DNA from 2 places in the Micromonospora salmantinae genome. Region 1 is predicted to be linked to the other one. Evidence: predicted binding sites of a transcription regulator. Region 1 holds the regulator's gene; the other holds the start of a gene.
The links. The regulator HspR, encoded in region 1, represses chaperone genes until heat shock. The targets are predictions, from matches to a motif close to TTGAGTNNNNNNNACTCAA.
Positions count from the first base shown of each region.

Region 2: lon (endopeptidase La) is a predicted target of HspR. The motif match lies at 6,810-6,828, and genes of this name have one in related genera.

Region 1 is NZ_JAKKFG010000016.1:24,321-33,099, reverse strand. It holds gene PSH03_RS14730 (GTPase domain-containing protein) at 1-880, opposite strand, end outside; gene dnaK (molecular chaperone DnaK) at 1,101-2,969, shown strand; gene grpE (nucleotide exchange factor GrpE) at 3,018-3,773, shown strand; gene dnaJ (molecular chaperone DnaJ) at 3,859-5,040, shown strand; gene PSH03_RS14710 (heat shock protein transcriptional repressor HspR) at 5,071-5,511, shown strand; gene PSH03_RS14705 (hypothetical protein) at 5,648-5,842, shown strand; gene PSH03_RS14700 (hypothetical protein) at 6,032-6,463, opposite strand; gene PSH03_RS14695 (GNAT family N-acetyltransferase) at 6,636-7,094, shown strand; gene PSH03_RS14690 (cation:proton antiporter) at 7,083-8,297, opposite strand; gene PSH03_RS14685 (cation:proton antiporter regulatory subunit) at 8,303-8,779, opposite strand, start outside.
Region 2 is NZ_JAKKFG010000011.1:152,648-161,426, reverse strand. It holds gene PSH03_RS09580 (hypothetical protein) at 1-698, shown strand, start outside; gene PSH03_RS09575 (DEAD/DEAH box helicase) at 804-2,537, shown strand; gene PSH03_RS32815 (right-handed parallel beta-helix repeat-containing protein) at 2,633-3,832, opposite strand; gene PSH03_RS09565 (DoxX family protein) at 3,921-4,325, opposite strand; gene lon (endopeptidase La) at 4,456-6,786, opposite strand; gene PSH03_RS09555 (manganese catalase) at 6,927-7,796, opposite strand; gene PSH03_RS09550 (sensor histidine kinase) at 7,881-8,612, opposite strand; gene PSH03_RS09545 (response regulator) at 8,711-8,779, shown strand, end outside.

The DNA.
Region 1 (8,779 bases):
CGGCCAACCGGGCGAACCAGTCGGCCAGTGGGGCGGTGACTCCCTCGGGCAGCAGCCCCTGGCCGTCGACCCAGGTCTCGGGCAACACGAACAGCGGTGCCCGGCCGAGGCCCTGCTCGGCGAGCATCTCGGTCAGGTGCGCGGCGATCTCGTCGGTGGCCTCGGCGGGCACCCGGTCCAGCACCATGGCGATCACCGCGCCGCGCGCCCGGGCACTGCGCAGCAGTTCCCAGGGCACCGCGTCGGCGTACCGGGCGGCGGTGGTGACGAAGAGCCACAGATCGGCGGCGGCCAGCAGTTGGGTGGCGAGCGCCCGGTTGGCGTCGACTACCGAGTCGATGTCGGGCGCGTCGAGGAAGGCCAGCCCGGCGGGCAGGGCCGGGGCGGTGACGAGGTGCAGGGCGCGCGGATCGTCGCTCGGCTCGGTGGTGCGGGTCAGCCCGGGCAGGAGGTCACCCTGCCGAAACCAAGCCGCGTCGGACGGGTTGCAGACCAGCACCGGGGAGCGGGTGGTCGGCCGGAGCACGCCGGCGGCGCTGACCCGGGCCTTGACCAGGCTGTTGACCAGGGTCGACTTACCCGCGCCGGTGGAGCCGCCGACGACCACGAGCAGTGGGGCGTCCAACCGGGCGAGCCGGGGCAGCAGGTAGTCGTCGAGTTGGTCGGTGAGTGCGGTGGCGCTGTGCCGGGCAGAGTTGGCGGAGGGCAGCGCGAGGGGATACCGGGTCGCGCCGATCGCCTCCCGGAGACCCGACAGTGCGCCGGGGAGGCTGTCGTCCCCGGTGGTGGCGGGCGGCTCCTCCGCGGCGTCCGGCGGGTCGGTGCGGGCTGCGACGGCGGGCGCACCGGAACGGGTGGCGGGATCGCCGTGCGTCGTCACCGCTAAAGCGTGCCCGACCGATGCAAGGGAAGACAACCGGACGGTAATAACGGCTGGGTTGCGTCGGGTTGACTCAAGTCAACTTGACGATTGGCCAACGCGTGGCACTATTGAGTCAAGTTCACTCAACTTGTGGTGGGGCCCGCTGCGAGCGGTGCTCGCCAGCAGCCCACGGGCGATGCCCGTCACCTGCACAACCTTACGAAGCGAGGAAGCGAAGATGGCACGTGCGGTCGGTATCGACCTCGGCACGACGAACTCCTGCGTCAGCGTTCTCGAGGGCGGTGAGCCCACCGTCATCGCCAACGCTGAGGGGTCGCGGACGACTCCTTCGATCGTCGCGTTCGCCCGTAACGGCGAGGTGCTCGTCGGTGAGGTCGCCAAGCGCCAGGCGGTGACCAACCCGGACCGGACGATCCGGTCGGTCAAGCGCGAGGTCGGCACGAACTGGTCCGTCGACATCGACGGCAAGAAGTACACCCCGCAGGAGATCTCGGCCCGGACGCTGATGAAGCTCAAGCGGGACGCCGAGGCGTACCTGGGTGAGCAGATCACCGACGCGGTGATCACCGTTCCGGCCTACTTCAACGACAGCCAGCGCCAGGCCACCAAGGAGGCCGGTGAGATCGCCGGCTTCAACGTGCTGCGGATCGTCAACGAGCCGACCGCGGCCGCCCTGGCGTACGGGCTGGACAAGGGCTCCAAGGAGCAGACCGTCCTGGTCTTCGACCTCGGCGGCGGCACCTTCGACGTGTCGCTGCTGGAGTTGGCCGAGGGCGTCGTCGAGGTCAAGTCGACCAGCGGTGACAACCAGCTCGGTGGCGACGACTGGGACCAGCGGATCATCGACCACCTGGTCAAGACGTTCCGCGGCGAGCACGGCATCGACCTGGCTCAGGACAAGATGGCCCTCCAGCGGCTCCGCGAGGCAGCCGAGAAGGCCAAGATCGAGCTGTCCGCCGCCACCACCACCAACATCAACCTGCCGTACATCACCGCCGGCGCGGCCGGCCCGCTGCACCTCGACGTGACGCTCAGCCGCGCCGAGTTCCAGCGGATGACGCAGGACCTGCTGGACCGTTGCAAGGGCCCGTTCGAGCAGGCCGTGAAGGACGCCGGGATCAAGATCTCCGACGTCGAGCACGTCATCCTGGTCGGCGGTTCGACCCGGATGCCCGCCGTGACGGACCTGGTCAAGCAGCTCACCGGCCGCGACCCCAACAAGGGCGTCAACCCGGACGAGGTCGTCGCCGTCGGCGCCGCCCTCCAGGCCGGTGTGCTCAAGGGTGAGGTCAAGGACGTCCTGCTGCTCGACGTGACCCCGCTGAGCCTGGGCATCGAGACCAAGGGCGGCATCTTCACCAAGCTGATCGAGCGCAACACCACCATCCCGACCAAGCGTTCCGAGGTCTTCACCACGGCGGACGACAACCAGCCGTCGGTGCTGATCCAGGTGTTCCAGGGTGAGCGTGAGATCGCGGCGTACAACAAGAAGCTCGGCACCTTCGAGCTGACCGGCCTCCCGCCGGCGCCGCGCGGCGTGCCGCAGATCGAGGTCGCCTTCGACATCGACGCCAACGGCATCGTCAACGTGCACGCCAAGGACCTGGGCACCGGCAAGGAACAGAAGATGACGATCACCGGCGGCTCCTCGCTGCCGAAGGACGACATCGAGCGGATGCGCCGGGACGCCGAGGAGCACGCGGAGGAGGACAAGCGCCGCCGCGACGACGCCGAGACCCGCAACGTGGCCGAGGCGCTCCAGTGGCAGACCGAGAAGTTCCTCGCCGAGAGCGGCGACAAGCTGCCCGGTGAGAACCGCGAGCAGCTCAACGAGGCGCTCGGCGAGCTGCGTGGCGCCCTCGGCGGTCAGGACATCGAGAAGATCAAGTCGGCGCACGAGAAGCTGGCTCAGGTCTCCCAGCAGGCCGGTTCGCTGCTCTACTCGCAGCAGGCCGAGCAGGGTCAGCAGCCGGGTGGCGAGCCCGGCCCGGGTGCGACCGGTGCGACCGGTGCGACCGGCGCGCAGGCCGGCGGCGCCGACGACGTGGTCGACGCGGAAATCGTGGACGAGGACGGCAAGAAGTGACCGTCGGCCTCCGACACGTTCTCACCGCGAAGGGGATGAGGTAGCCGCATGACGCAGAAGCCACGAGCCGCCGACCCGGGCGACACCGGGTCGGCGCCGGGTGGCTCCGCGACCACGGAGCCGACCGGCGACGGGGAGCGGGTCGTCATCCGCAACAACCGCAAGCTCGTCGACACCGCCGAGCCGGAGGGGACCGCCGCCGACGCGGAGACCGGTGTGCCGGCCGAGGGCCTGGTCGAGGACGCCGAGGTAGTGGTCGACGAGATCGAGGTCGAGGTCAACTCCACCGACGGGCCGGAGCCGTCCGGTCCGCCGGTGGTCGACGCCCCGGCGCAGCCGGTGGACGGCGGCGGCACGGGCACCTCGCTCGGCGCTGAACTGGAGGCGCTCCGGGCCGAGCTCGACGAGCGGACCAGGGACCTGCAGCGGGTGTCGGCGGAGTACGCCAACTACCGCAAGCGGGTCGACCGCGACCGCAGCCTCGTCCAGGAGCAGGCGACCGGCTCGGTGCTGGCCGCGCTGCTGCCGATCCTGGACGACCTGGACCGGGCCCGGGAACACGGCGACCTGGTCGGGCCGTTCGGCACGGTGGCGGAACAACTCACCACCGCGCTGGGCAAGTTCGGCCTGAACGCCTTCGGCGAGCAGGGCGACCCGTTCGATCCGACCCGGCACGAGGCGGTCGCGCACCAGACCTCGGCCGACGTCAGCGAGCCGACCTGCGTACAGGTCATGCGACGCGGCTACCAGCTCGGTGAGCGGCTGCTGCGCCCCGCGCTGGTCGCGGTCGCGGATCCGGAATAGTGCCAGACAGTGACCGGGCCGTCCCGCCCACCGTTCAGCGGTGGGCGGGACGGCCGGGCCACCAGGGTCGGAAGGAGGTGGACCGGTGAGTTCGAAGGACTGGATCGAGAAGGACTTCTACGCCGTGCTCGGCGTGGACAAGGCCGCCTCCGCGGATGACATCAAGAAGGCGTACCGCAAGGTGGCCCGGGAGTCGCACCCGGACCACAACCCGGGCGACCCGAAGGCCGAGGAGCGGTTCAAGGCCGCGTCCGAGGCGTACAACGTGCTGTCGGACAGCGGCCGCCGTCGCGAGTACGACGAGATGCGTTCGCTGTTCGGCTCGGGCGCGTTCCGGCGCAACGCCCGGGGTGGGGGTCAGCCGGGCGGCATGCCGTTCGACGTCTCCGACATGTTCGGCGGCGGCGGAGGCGGCGATCGTCGCTTCGGCGGCGCCGGCTTCCAGGACCTCTTCAGCTCGATCTTCAGTGGCGGTCAGGCCGGTGGGCAGGCCGCACCACACGGTCCGGCCCGGGGTCGGGACGTGGAGACCGAGGTGGCGCTGGACTTCGGCGACGCGGTGCGCGGAGTGACGCTGCCCCTGACGTTGCGCGCGCCGGGAGTCTGCGACACCTGCCACGGCAACGGGGCCAAGCCCGGCACCCAGCCGCGTACCTGCCCGGTCTGTCATGGTGCCGGCGTGACCACCCGAAACCAGGGGTCGTTCAGCTTCTCCGAGCCGTGCCGCAACTGCCAGGGCGTCGGCACAGTGGTCGAGGAGAAGTGCCCGGAGTGCCACGGCAGCGGCGGTGTCACCAAGACCCGCACCATGAACGTGCGCTTCCCGGCCGGTGTGGCCGACGGTCAACGCATCCGGCTGGCCGGGCGTGGCGAGCCGGGCGAGCGCGGCGGCCCGGCCGGCGACCTCTTCGTACACGTCAAGGTTCGGCCGGACGAGCTGTTCGGGCGTACCGGGGACGACCTGACGCTGACCGTGCCGGTCACCTTCGCGGAGGCCGTGCTCGGCACGGACCTGCGGGTGCCCACGCTCGACGGTGCGATGACCCTGCGGGTGCCGCCGGGAACGCCCAGCGGGCGGGTGCTGCGGGCCCGGGGCAAGGGTGTGGTCCGTCGCGACGGGCAGGCCGGTGACCTGCTGGTCACGCTGGACGTGGTGGTGCCGGCCCGGTTGTCGGACGAGGCGCGTACGGCGCTGGAGTCGTTCGCCGAGCAGACCCCGCCGGCGGCCCGGGAACATCTCGACGCACGGGTGCGTCGAGTCAGTTAGTCCGGTGGAATGGACGCGGAGGTGAGCGGGATGTCGGGCGAGTTCCTCGGTTCGGGCGACCCTGCCTACGAGGCCAAGGTGCTGATGATCTCGGTAGCGGCACGGATGGCGGGGATGCACCCGCAGACCCTGCGCCAGTACGACCGACTGGGGCTGGTGCAGCCCGGCCGGGCCGCTGGTGGCGGGCGTCGCTACAGCGTCCGCGACGTGGTGCTGCTGCGCGAGGTGCAGCGGCTCAGCCAGGACGACGGGATCAACCTGGCCGGCGTCAAGCGGATCATCGGGCTGGAGCGGCTGCTGGAGCAGGCGCAGCAGCGGGTGGCCCGGCTGGAGGCGGAGCTGGACGCCGCGTACCGCCGGGTGGCGGAGCTGGAGTCGTTGGCCCGCTTCCCGGGCCGGGATCTGGTGCCGACCAACCGCACGTCCACCGCCCTGGTGGTGTGGCGCCCCCGCCGGACGCCCGATCGCTGACCTGCCGCTCACCCGGATCTGTCTTCTCGGCCCGGACCGCGCTGGATTCCCGGCGCGGTCCGGGCCGCTTCAGTTAGCCTGTCGATAAGGGTCCAATCGGCTTAATATGGACCTACCGGCATGGCGAGGGGGAGCGATGGCGGAACCGGCGAAAAAGGTGGCCCAGCAGACCGAGGACCGGTTGGAGAACCTGGCCGAGACCGTCCGCAAGAAGTTCGACAAGGTGACCGAGGGGACCTACCGGGACCGGATCATCGCGGGCCGGTTCGCCGAAGACGGCGACCACGCCGGCGAACGGGGCCGAGCCGAGACGGAACGCAAGCAGGACTGACCGGTGACCGACGTGCGGGCCGGGACCCACGGGGGGTCCCGGCCCGTTCGCCGCGCCGGGGTCGCGGCCCGTTCGCTGTCAGAGGTGCGGGGCCGGACGCTGGGACGGCACCCTCGGCTCGGGGTGGGCGTCCGGCCGAAGCGCAGGTCCTTTCGAGCTGAATCGTTTGCGGCATCACGCCACAGCGTCTCAGCCGAGGCGGCGGTTCTCGCGGACCAGGCCGCCCTCGCACCAGTCCCGGTAGACGAAGAGGTCCGGTCGGGCCAACAGCACCCGGCCGTTGTGCGCCCAGATCCTCATCAGCTCGTCGCCGTCACGCTCGGCCTGTTCGACGAGCTTGCGGAAGCGGCGCTTGGGGTGGGCGCGGAAGTTCGTCCGGATGCCGTCGGCCGCGTAGATGTAGAGGCAGTGCAGCGCGAAACGCCGGGCCGGGCAGGTTGGATCCATCGCCAACTCGAAGAGCGTCAACACCAGCCGGTCGCCGGAGACCAGCAGGTCCCAGTCGGGTGGCATCGAGGCCAACGGCACCGAATCGGGCTTGTACGCCCAAGCTCGCAACTCCGCCGGAGTCGGATCGACGGGGTTGGCGAAGCCGTGGAACGTCGACTCCTGCACGCTCACCGGCCAACCTTCCGCTCTCGCCCGCGTTTGGCAACGCTGCCTGCGGACCCTGGCTGCTGGGGCGAAACGGTAACCCGCCGTCGGGTGCTGCGGTAGTACCCGCGGGGAGCAATTCCGCAACCGTTGGCACGGGCGGGTCCATTGCATCGACAGCGCAGCCGATGATGCACCAATGACTATCCACGTTAGACGGTTCCAGCGGGGCGCCGAGGCCGAGTTCGTCGCCGGGCTGGAGTGGCTTTTCGCCCCTCCCGGTAGCCGTCCCGGGGATTGGGACCGCGACCGCGCCGTCGAGCGAACCGCGCAATTGCTCGCCCACGAGGACGTCGCACTCTTCGCGGCACGATCGGACGAAGATCAGTTGATCGGCGTGGCCAGCGTCTACGTGGACATCCTCTCCGTGCGCTTCGGCCGTCGGGCGTCGATCGAGGATCTCGCCGTGCACCCCGAGTGGCGCTCCCGGGGTGTCGGCTCCAGCCTCCTCACGGCGGCCAGGGCGTGGGCGCACGAACAGGGTGCCGACTACGTCTTCCTGGAGTCCGGCCTGGCCCGAACCGAGGCGCACCGCTTCTACCTCCGCGAGGGTGCGACCCACGCCGCCGCGGCGTTCAGGTGGAGCTCAGGGCACTGAGTCGACCACCGGGACCGGCTCCCGCCGTTGGGCCGCCGCACGGCTGCGCAGCCACCGCTTGAACCACGGGAAGTCGGGCAGCCGAGCCAGGATCGGCCCGGTCACCACGGTGATCAGGACGTACGTCGCGGCCAGCGCCGCCAACTGCGGCTCGACGCTCCCGGCGGCCACCGCGAGACCGGCGATGACGATGGAGAACTCACCACGAGGTACGAGCGCCAGACCGGCTCGCCATCGACCGGGTTCCGCGATGCCGACCCGGCGGGCCGCGAGGTACCCGGTGAGCGTCTTCGTCGCCATGGTGACCACTGCCAACGCGAGCGCCGGCAGCAGCACCGGCGGGATGTCCCGTGGGTCGGTGACCAGGCCGAAGAAGACGAAGAACACCGCCGCGAACAGGTCTCGCAGCGGCGAGAGCAGTTCGGTCGCATGGTGCGCCACCGGGCCGGAGAGCGCGATGCCGACCAGGAACGCGCCGACCGCCGCCGACACCTGGAGCTTCGCCGCGAGCCCGGCGATCAGCAGGGTCAGACCGAGTACGCCGAGCAGCAGCGCCTCCGGGTCCTTCGCCGACAGGGCGGAGGAGATGAGGTGGCCGTACCGGATGGCGACCACCAGCACGAGCAGCACCGTGCCCACCGCGACGGCGAGTGCGATGCCGCCACCGAGCAGGCCGGTGCCGGCCAGTACGGCGGTGACCAGCGGCAGGTAGAGCGCCATCGCCAGGTCCTCGATCACGAGGACCGAGAGGATCACCGGGGTTTCCCGGTTACCGAGTCTTCCCAGGTCGGCGAGGACCTTGGCGATCACGCCCGAGGACGAGACCCAGGTGATGCCGCCGAGTACCAGGGCGGCGACCCAGTCCCAGCCGAGCAGCAGGGCGAAGGCCGCGCCGGGCAGCGCGTTGAACACGCCGTCGATCAGCCCTGCGGGGGCCGCCGACCGGAGGTTGCCGACCAGTTCGTTGGCCGAGTATTCCAGGCCGAGCATCACCAGCAGCAGGATGACGCCGATCTCGGCGCCCACCGCGAAGAACTCCTCGCTGGCGGCGAGCGGGAGCAGCCCACCGTGCCCGAACGCCAGCCCGGCGAGCAGGTAGAGGGGGATGGGTGACAGCCCTACCCGGCGGCTGAGCCGCCCGAGGACGCCAAGGAGCAGCAGCAGCGCGCCGACTTCGACGAGCAGAGTGGTGGAATCGTGCATCCGCCTCAGCCGTCCGGGTCACTGTCGGCGAGGATGGCGGAAACGCCGTCGAGACCTCTACGGGTCCCGACAACGACCACCACGTCGCCGGCCGCGAAGCGGAAGGAGGGGAGTGGCGAGACGATCACTTCGCCTTCACGCAGTACAGCCACGATGGAGGCGCTGGTGCGGGTACGCGCCTTGGTGTCGCCGAGCTTCCGGTTGACGTACGGGGAGCCGGCCGTGATGGCGATCTGCTCGGTGAGCAGACCGGCGGCCTGCTCCCGGAGCCCGGAGAGCTGGCCGAGCATCAGCGACGCGCCGAGGATGTCGGCCAGAGCCTCAGCCTCGTCGTCGGTCAGCGGAATGTCCGACTGGCAGGCGTCGGGGTCGTCGGGATCGTAGAGAACGAGATCACGGCGGCCGTTGCGGTGAGAAACGACGCCCAGGCGGCGTCCGGACTCCGTCACCAGATCGTGACGTACCCCGATCCCGGGTAAGGC
Region 2 (8,779 bases), on a different contig from region 1:
TGGGCGTCGGCGACGCGCTGACCCGGCCGGAGGTCGCCGCACTGGTGATGGCCACGAACATGACCGTCGGGATGACGGTGGGGATGCGCTACCGGGCGCACCGCTGGCACGCGGTCGGCGAGATGGCCGCCGCGATGTACGTTCCGTTCCTGCTGCTGGTCGTGCCGTTTCGGGCCGGCCTGATCGACGCCGACGCGCTGATGCTCGGCGGTCACCTGCTGATGATCCCCGCGATGGTGCTGGTGGCGGTCCGACACCGACACGAGGCGTTGGCGCCGGTACGCCGACACCGGGTCGTGGTGGCGCTCGCCCACCGCTGGCCGACCGGGTTGGCGCTGCTGATGACCGTGGACATGTGGGTCGACCCGAGCGTGCTCAGCCCGTGGACCATGCTGGTGCTGCCCGGCGGCTACCTGGTGATCGGCGTGGCCCGCCGCACGCTGGGCGGGCGGGGCGTGCTCGCCACCCAACTCGCCGGTCTGTTCTGCTGGGTCGCCCTGACGCTGATCGCGGTGAAGGCCGGCGGGCGGACCGCCGACTGGCTGGTGGCGTTCGGGTGGTTGGCGCACGCCGGCTGGGACCTGGCGTACCACCGCAGCGGCCGGGTGGTGCCGCGCGGCTACGCCGAGTTCTGCGCGGTGCTCGATGTGGCCCTCGCCGCGGTGATGGTGCTGGCCATCCTGACCACCGACGCCTGATCGAGGCCGCCGTCGGGACCGCGGAACGGCCGCAGCACGGGCTCGGGGACAGCTCTTGTGGCGGTCGCCGCAACGCCCCGGACGGCGTGATGAAAGGCTTGGCGCATGAGTTCCGCACCTGCACAGCACGACGCACCGATCGACGCCACCCCCGACGGCACCGACGAGGTGAGCGCCTTCACCGAGCTCGGGCTCCGCGCCGAGCTGCTGGGCGCGCTCGCCGCCCTCGGGTACGAGGAGCCGACCCCCATCCAGCGGGAGGCTATCCCACCGCTGCTGGAGGGTCGGGACCTGCTGGGTCAGGCGGCCACCGGCACCGGCAAGACGGCCGCGTTCGCGCTGCCGCTGCTGAACCTCATGACGGCACACCGCCAGGGCGGCGACCCGGTGGCGCTGGTGCTGGTGCCGACCCGGGAGCTGGCGGTACAGGTCTCCGAGGCGTTCCACCGCTACGGCAAGGACCTGGGCGCGCGGGTGCTGCCGATCTACGGTGGGCAGCCGATCGGGCGGCAGTTGCGGGCACTGGACAGCGGTGTCGATGTGGTGGTGGCCACCCCGGGTCGGGCCCTCGACCACATCGCCCGGGGCACCCTGCGCCTCGGTGGATTGGCCACGGTGGTGCTGGACGAGGCCGACGAGATGCTCGACATGGGCTTCGCCGAGGACATCGAGGCGATCCTGGAGCACGCTCCGGCGCAGCGTCAGACGGTGCTCTTCTCGGCCACCATGCCGTCGCGCATCGACGGGATGGCCCGCCAGCACCTGCGTGAACCGGTGCGGATCGAGATCGGCCGGGAGCAGCAGGTAGCGGGCGAGGCGCCCCGGGTGCGGCAGAGCGCGTACATCGTGACCCGCGCGCACAAGCCGGCCGCGCTGGGTCGGGTGTTGGACGTGGAGTCCCCGACCGCGGCGATCGTGTTCTGCCGCAGCCGGGAAGAGGTCGACCGGTTGACCGAGACGATGAACGGTCGCGGCTACCGCTCCGAGGCGCTGCACGGTGGCATGAGCCAGGAGCAGCGCGACCGGGTCATGGGCCGGCTGCGGGCGGGCACCGCCGACCTGCTGGTGGCCACCGACGTGGCGGCGCGTGGGCTGGACGTCGAGCAGCTGACCCACGTGGTCAACTACGACGTGCCGTCCGCCCCGGAGTCGTACGTGCACCGCATCGGCCGGGTGGGTCGGGCTGGCCGCGAGGGCGTGGCGATCACCCTCGCCGAGCCGCGTGAGCACCGGATGCTCAAGACCATCGAGCGCGTGACCGGCCAGCGGATCACCATCGACAAGATCCCCACCGTGGCCGACATGCGTACCCGCCGGCTGGAGCTGACCCAGGCGGCCCTGCGGGAGAGCCTGCTGGAGGACGACCTCGACCCGTTCCGGGTGATCGTGGAGACGCTGACCGACGAGTTCGACCTGATGGAGGTCGCCCTCGCCGCCGTGAAGCTGGCCCACGAGGTGACGTCGCCGGGCTCCGACGACGAGGAGGAGATCCCGCAGGTTCCGGTCCGTGGGCCGCGCGAGGGTCGACCGGAGGCCGGCGGCCGGGGCGGCGACCGGCGGGGCGGGGGCCGGCCACGCTCCGGCGGCGGCAACACCGTCCAGGTCTTCGTCGGCCTGGGTCGACGCGCCGGGGTGCGCCCGCAGGACCTGGTCGGCGCGATCACCGGGGAGACCGGCATCCGCGGCCGGGACATCGGCTCGATCGAGATCGCCGACCGGTTCTCGCTGGTGGAGGTGCCGCAGGGGGTGGCCGACGAGGTCATCTCCGGGTTGCGCTCCAGCACGATCAAGGGCCGCAAGGCCACCGTGCGCCGCGACCGCGGCGGCGACGAGCGCTGAACACGCCGTCGGCGACCGCCGGGGCACGACGGTCGCCGACGACACGCCCGGCGGGGCGGCGGGAGAAACGCCGAGCACCCGCCGCCCCGCCGGCGCTAGCCGATGTTTCCGTTGACCACGTTGTTGGCCCCGGCCAGCGACGCGCCACCGGACCGGTGGTCGTACGCCCGCATCACGTTGTTGGTGACGATCCAGTTGTTGCTGGTGCCGACCGTCACGATTGGTCGGTCCTGGCGGCGGGGCGTCGCGTCGTCGTAGAACTGGTTGCCGATCACCTGGCACAGGTCGGCGTCACGGCCGAGGATCCCGTTCGCGCCGTTGTCGTGGATGTCGAGCCCCATGATCCGGGTACGTCCGGATGAGGAGACCTCGATACCGTTGGCGGCGTTGCGCCACAGCCGGCCGCCGATGAACTGGGTCCCCCAGACCTGCCGCAGGTCGGCGCCGCTGCCGGTGCCACTCGTGCCGTTCGACTCCAGGTAGACGTTCTGGAAGATGTTTCGATGGGCGGGTTCGCGCAGCTCCACGCCGTTGCCCCGGCAACCCCAGACGTGCAGGTTGTCGAAGAAGCAGGCGCTGTCCAGCAGCCGTATCCCGGTCTGGCACTCACCGACCCAGACGTTGAGGAACTCGTTGTCGTACGCGACCTTGTTCACGAGGATGCCGACGCCGAGGCAGTCCTCGATGTTGATATCGGTGATCTTGTTGGCGTGGGCGCTGGTGTCCGCGTCCTTGCCGAGGAACTCGATGGCGTGGCTGCCCGAGTTGCCGAAGTGCAGGTGGTGGAAGGTCGACCGGGGGCCGCGGACGGTCAACAGCACGTCGGAGGTCCGCATGCCGTAGAAGTGCACGTTGGAGATCTGGTTGTACTTACCGCTCGATACCAGACGACCGGTGTAGCCCGGGGCCGGCTGGATGATCGCCGCGCCGATGTTCTCGCCGGTCCAGGTCACGCTCGTCGGGAAGCGGACCTCCGATCCGAGACCGAGTGCGCCCACCGGTTGGAAGATCTCCCCGCCACCGGCCGGCAGCAGGTTCAGCGCGGTGGTGACCTTGTCCGACTCGTCACTGCCGTCGAGCCGGCAGCCGACCCGGGGGTCCCGGAGGCTGAGCGGGGCCTCCCGCACTGTCGTGACGGGCGGTGATCCCGCCTGTTCGGCACCGGCGAGGGTGGCCACCGTCGTCGCCACCGCGGCGCCCGCGCCGCCGGCGAAGAGCACCCGCCGTCCCAACCGTCGGCCCGGTGGATCTGACCGTTGTGGCACTGCCGGCGGTACCGCACCAGGTGCGCTCACGATCGGTTCCATGCCTCTCCCCCGTTGAGTGCCACCTCGAGCGGCGGGCAGACTCTACTGTGCATTGTCGCCTGCTGGCCGACGCGGATCAGAGAGCGTACGGGCCGAAACGGCCAACGGCCACCACGGCGGCGAGGACGAGCAGCACCGCGCAGGCGACAGCGCCCTGGATCTCGGTGCGACGCCCGTCCTGGGTGGTCTGCTGCTTGCGGGCGCGCAGGTGCACCAGGATGCCGCCGATCATGACGATGACCAGCCCGACGGCGGCGAGTGGGGTGAGCACTGTGGCGATGCCGGTGGCGGCCGGCAGCACGAGCCCGGCGGCGGCCAGCAACTCGACCGCGCCGAGCGACCTGACCTGTGACGGCGGCACCGGGTCCACCCACCGCATCACGTCGCGCAACTTCTCCTTGGGCTGGCTCAGCTTGGCCAGTCCGACGCCGGCGAAGACGGCGGCGAGAAGGATCTGAATGATCCAGAGCACCACGTTCACTGGGGTTCCTCCAGGGGGCCGCCTCGCGGCGGAGAGGTGGTTGACGGTGCAGACGAGACAGTAGACCTTCCCCCGCGTACCGAAGGGCCCCCGCCGTCGGAAGACGGCGGGGGCCCGAACGGTCGGAGCGTCAGACCGAGAAGAGCGCCGGACCGTCCAGCGTCTTCACGTCGGCCGGGCGCAGCGCCAGGGCGAGCACGTCGGCGACGTCGGCCAGGGTGTGCACTGTCAGCGCCTCGCGCACCTCGGTCGGCAGGTCGTCCAGGTCGGGCTCGTTGCGCGCCGGGATGATCACCTCGGTGAGGCCGGCCCGGTGCGCGGCGAGCAGCTTCTGCTTCACCCCACCGATCGGCAGCACCCGGCCGGAGAGCGTCACCTCACCGGTCATCCCGAACTCGGGGCGGACCGGGCGACCGGTGACCAGCGACGCCAGGGCCGTGACCATGGTGATGCCGGCGCTCGGACCGTCCTTGGGCACCGCGCCCGCCGGGAAGTGGACGTGGATCCGGCGTCCCGCGAGAGCGTTCGGGTCGATGCCGAACCGCCGCCCGTTGGAGCGCAGGTAGGAGAGCGCGATCTGCGCCGACTCCTTCATCACGTCACCGAGCTGGCCGGTCAGGGTCAGCCCCGGCTCGCCCTCCATGCTGGTCGCCTCGATGAAGAGCACGTCCCCACCGGCACCCGTGACGGCCAGACCGGTGGCCACGCCGGGCACGGCGGTGCGCTCGGCCGATTCCGGGGTGAACTTCGGCCGACCCAGGTAACCGGTGAGGTTGTCGGTGCCCACGCGTGCCGGCGTCGGGTCCGTCGCCAGCGTCACCGCCACCTTACGCAGGATCTTGGCCAGGGCCCGCTCGAGCTGCCGGACGCCGGCCTCCCGGGTGTACTCCCCCGCGATCAGCGCGAGAGCCTCGTCGGCAACGGCGACCTCGTCGACGGTCAGCCCGGCCCGCTCCCGCTGCCGGGGCAGCAGGTGGTCGCGGGCGATGGCGACCTTCTCGTCCTCGGTGTAGCCGTCCAGGGTGACCAGCTCCATCCGGTCCAGCAGGGGGCCGGGAATGGACTCCACCACGTTGGCGGTGGCCAGGAAGAGCACGTCGGACAGGTCGAGGTCAACCTCCAGGTAGTGATCCCGGAAGGTGTGGTTCTGGGCCGGGTCGAGCACCTCCAGCAGGGCGGCGGCCGGGTCACCGGCGTAGCCGGCGGCCAGCTTGTCCACCTCGTCGAGAAGCACGACCGGGTTCATCGAACCGGCCTCGCGCAACGCGCGGACGATCCGACCGGGCAGCGCCCCCACGTAGGTGCGCCGGTGCCCGCGGATCTCCGCCTCGTCGCGGACGCCGCCGAGCGAGACCCGGACGAAGTTACGGCCGAGCGCCCGCGCCACGGACTCGCCGAGGCTGGTCTTACCCACGCCGGGAGGACCAGCGAGGGCGAGCACCGCGCCGGAGCCGCGACCACCGACGACACCCAGGTTGCGCTCGGCACGCCGGTTACGCACCGCCAGGTACTCCAGGATGCGGTCCTTGACGTCGGCCAGGCCGGCGTGGTCGGCGTCGAGCACGGCTCGGGCGGCGGCCAGGTCGGTGTTGTCCTCGGTACGCGTGCCCCACGGCATCTCGAGCACGGTGTCCAGCCAGGTACGGATCCAGCCCGCCTCCGGGGAGGCGTCGCTGGCCCGTTCCAGCTTGCCGACCTCCCGCATGGCCGCCTCGCGTACCTTCTCCGGCAGCTCGGCGGACTCGACGCGGGACCGGTAGTCGGCGGAGCCGTCCGGCTCGTCCTCGCCCAGCTCCTTGCGGATCGCGGCGAGTTGCTGGCGCAGCAGGAACTCGCGTTGGGACTTCTCCAGCCCCTCGCGGACGTCACTGTTGATCTGCTCGGTGACCTCCTGCTCGGCCAGGTAGTCCTTCACCCAGCCGACCAGCAGCTCCAGCCGGGCGGTGACGTCCGGCGCGGCGAGCAGCTCGGTCTTCTGCTCCAGCGTCAGCCAGGGCGCGTAACCGGCCGAGTCGGCCAGCTCGGAGAGGTCGGTCATCCGCTCCACCGCGTCGATGACCTGCCAGGCGCCCCGCTGCTGGAGCACGGAGGTCACCAGGGCGCGGTACTCGCGGGCGAGTTCCCGGGCCCGACCGGCGTAGGCGGGTTCGTCGAGTTCGGTCGCCTCGACCCAGAGGGCGGCGCCGGGGCCGGGCACGCCGGAGCCGATCCGGGCCCGGGACAGGCCACGGATGACGGCGGCGGGCTCACCCTCGGGCAGCCGGCCGACCTTCTCGATGGTGGCGACCACGCCCACCGGACCGTACTCGCCGTCGATGCGCGGCACGGCCAGCAGCTTGCGGTCGCCGGTCGCCCGCGCCGCGTCGATCGCGGCCTGGGTGGTGGGGTCGAGGGTCACCGGGATGACCATGCCGGGCAGCAGCACGGCGTCGGTCAGGGGAAGTACCGGAAGAGTTGCCATCGAACACCTGCTATCGCGTTGAGTTGAGCGTGTCTCACTCAAGTAACAAAGCGTTCCCCTTGTTCCGACCTGTGACCCAGACCACTCTTCTCCCGGTCCGTCGGGTCGCCCGGGACCGGCGGGCGACCCGACGAGGCACCTCAGGTGAGCTTGCTCTTCACCGTGTTCACCACCGAGCCGGCCACCCCCGGGTTGGTGCCGTACAACCGAGGGTCACCCGGAGGCAGCACCGGTTCCGGCGCGTTCGCCCGCGGGTTGTCGTCGTACCGGAACTCGCCCTTGCCGTCCGGCGAGGGCCCGGACGCCCAGCGCCCCTGGGCGGCGTCGGTGCCCGAGGAGAAACCCAGGTACGTGTAGCCGTACTCCTCGGTGAACTCACCCGAGTCCGGGAAGGCCTCCGGCACCGGCATCTCCTCCAGCCCGTCCTCCTTGAGCTGCTCGATCGCCGCCAGCCACATGTTCTGGTGCATCGTGTCGCGGGCCAGCAGGAAGCGCAGCATCTGCTTGACGCCCGGGTCGTCGGTCATGTGGAACAACCGGGCGACCTGGAGCCGACCCTGCGCCTCGGCGGTGACGTTGAGCTGGAAATCGGCCAACAGGTTGCCGCTGGCGGTGATGAACGCGCCGTTCCAGGGCACCCCGTTGGAGTCGGTGGGCAGGGCCCCACCCCCGCCGTGGATGAAGTGCGCCGGATTCTCACCGGCGTAGGTCGCGGCACCTCCGGGATCCTCCGCGATCCCCTCGGTCAGCGACAGCGGCGCGTTGTCCAACAGCCGGGTGATCATCGTGACGATCATCTCGACGTGGCCCATCTCCTCGGTGCCGACGTCGAGCAGCAGGTCCTTGTACTTGCCGGGCAGCCGGCAGTTCCAACCCTGGAAGAGATACTGGTTGGCGACCGTCATCTCACCCCACTTGCCGCCCAGCACCTCCTGCAACCGCCGGGCGAACGCCGCGTCCGGGCCGTCCGGCTTGGCTTCGAACTGCAGATCCTTGACGTGGCTGAACATCCAACCTCCTCGGTACCGGAAAACAGGTAGCGAGGCCGTTCCCGCCCCGATGACCCGAGCGGGCCAACCGGTGTCCCGCCCGGGTCAGCGCACCGGCCGAGCCATCGGCAGCAGCACCTCCAGCGCCACTCCACGGGGCCGTAGCCGGTACGCCCGCAACGCTCCACCGTCGGTCGCGACGAGCTGCCGCGCGATCCACAGGCCCAGACCGGACATCCCGACGGCCGGCGCCGGACGCCGCAGCGCGACCAGCAGCGCTTCGTCGACCCGACCCTCGTCGGTGACCAGGATGCTCAGGCTGGGGCCGCGCACCGTGGCGTAGAGCCCGACCTGTCCGTCCGGCGGCCCGTGCCGCAACGCGTTCTGCACCAGGTTGACCAGCACCTGTCGAGTTCGTCCCGCCGGCACCGGGAAGGAGGCCGCTCCCCGGGTGGCCCGCGCCCGCCGACGGCCGACCGGCACCAGAGCGGCGGCCTCCCGCAGGATGCCCGCCAGCGCGACGGCCGGCTCCGGCTGCGGAGTCGGCGTCAGCACGCCGGTGCCGGCGGTCGCGTCGCGCAGCAGGCTCTGCAGGTGGGCGGCCTGGTCACGGGCCAGCTCACTGAGCGCCCGCCGGTCGTCCCCGGTCAGCTCCCGACGCTCGTCTGCCAGCGCGCGGGTCAGCGAGGTCAGGGTGCTGATCGGCGTCCGGAACTCGTGGCACAACACCCGCAGCAGCAATTCCGAATCGGCCGCCGTCGGTCGCCTCTCGCCGGGTGTCGGCTCAATGGGGCGCAACCCTCGCAGCAGGTCCCGCAAACCGTGCCGTACGCGCATCCACCCGACTCCCCTCGTTCGGTGCGAACCCGCATGATCGGTACCCGCTGGGGAACGGCGCAGACATGCCGGGAGCCTCCACCTTGCGACTCGTCGTCGTGGACGATCACCCCCTTTTCGTCCGCGGCCTGGAGTTGCTGCTCCCGATCACCACAAACGGCCGCGCC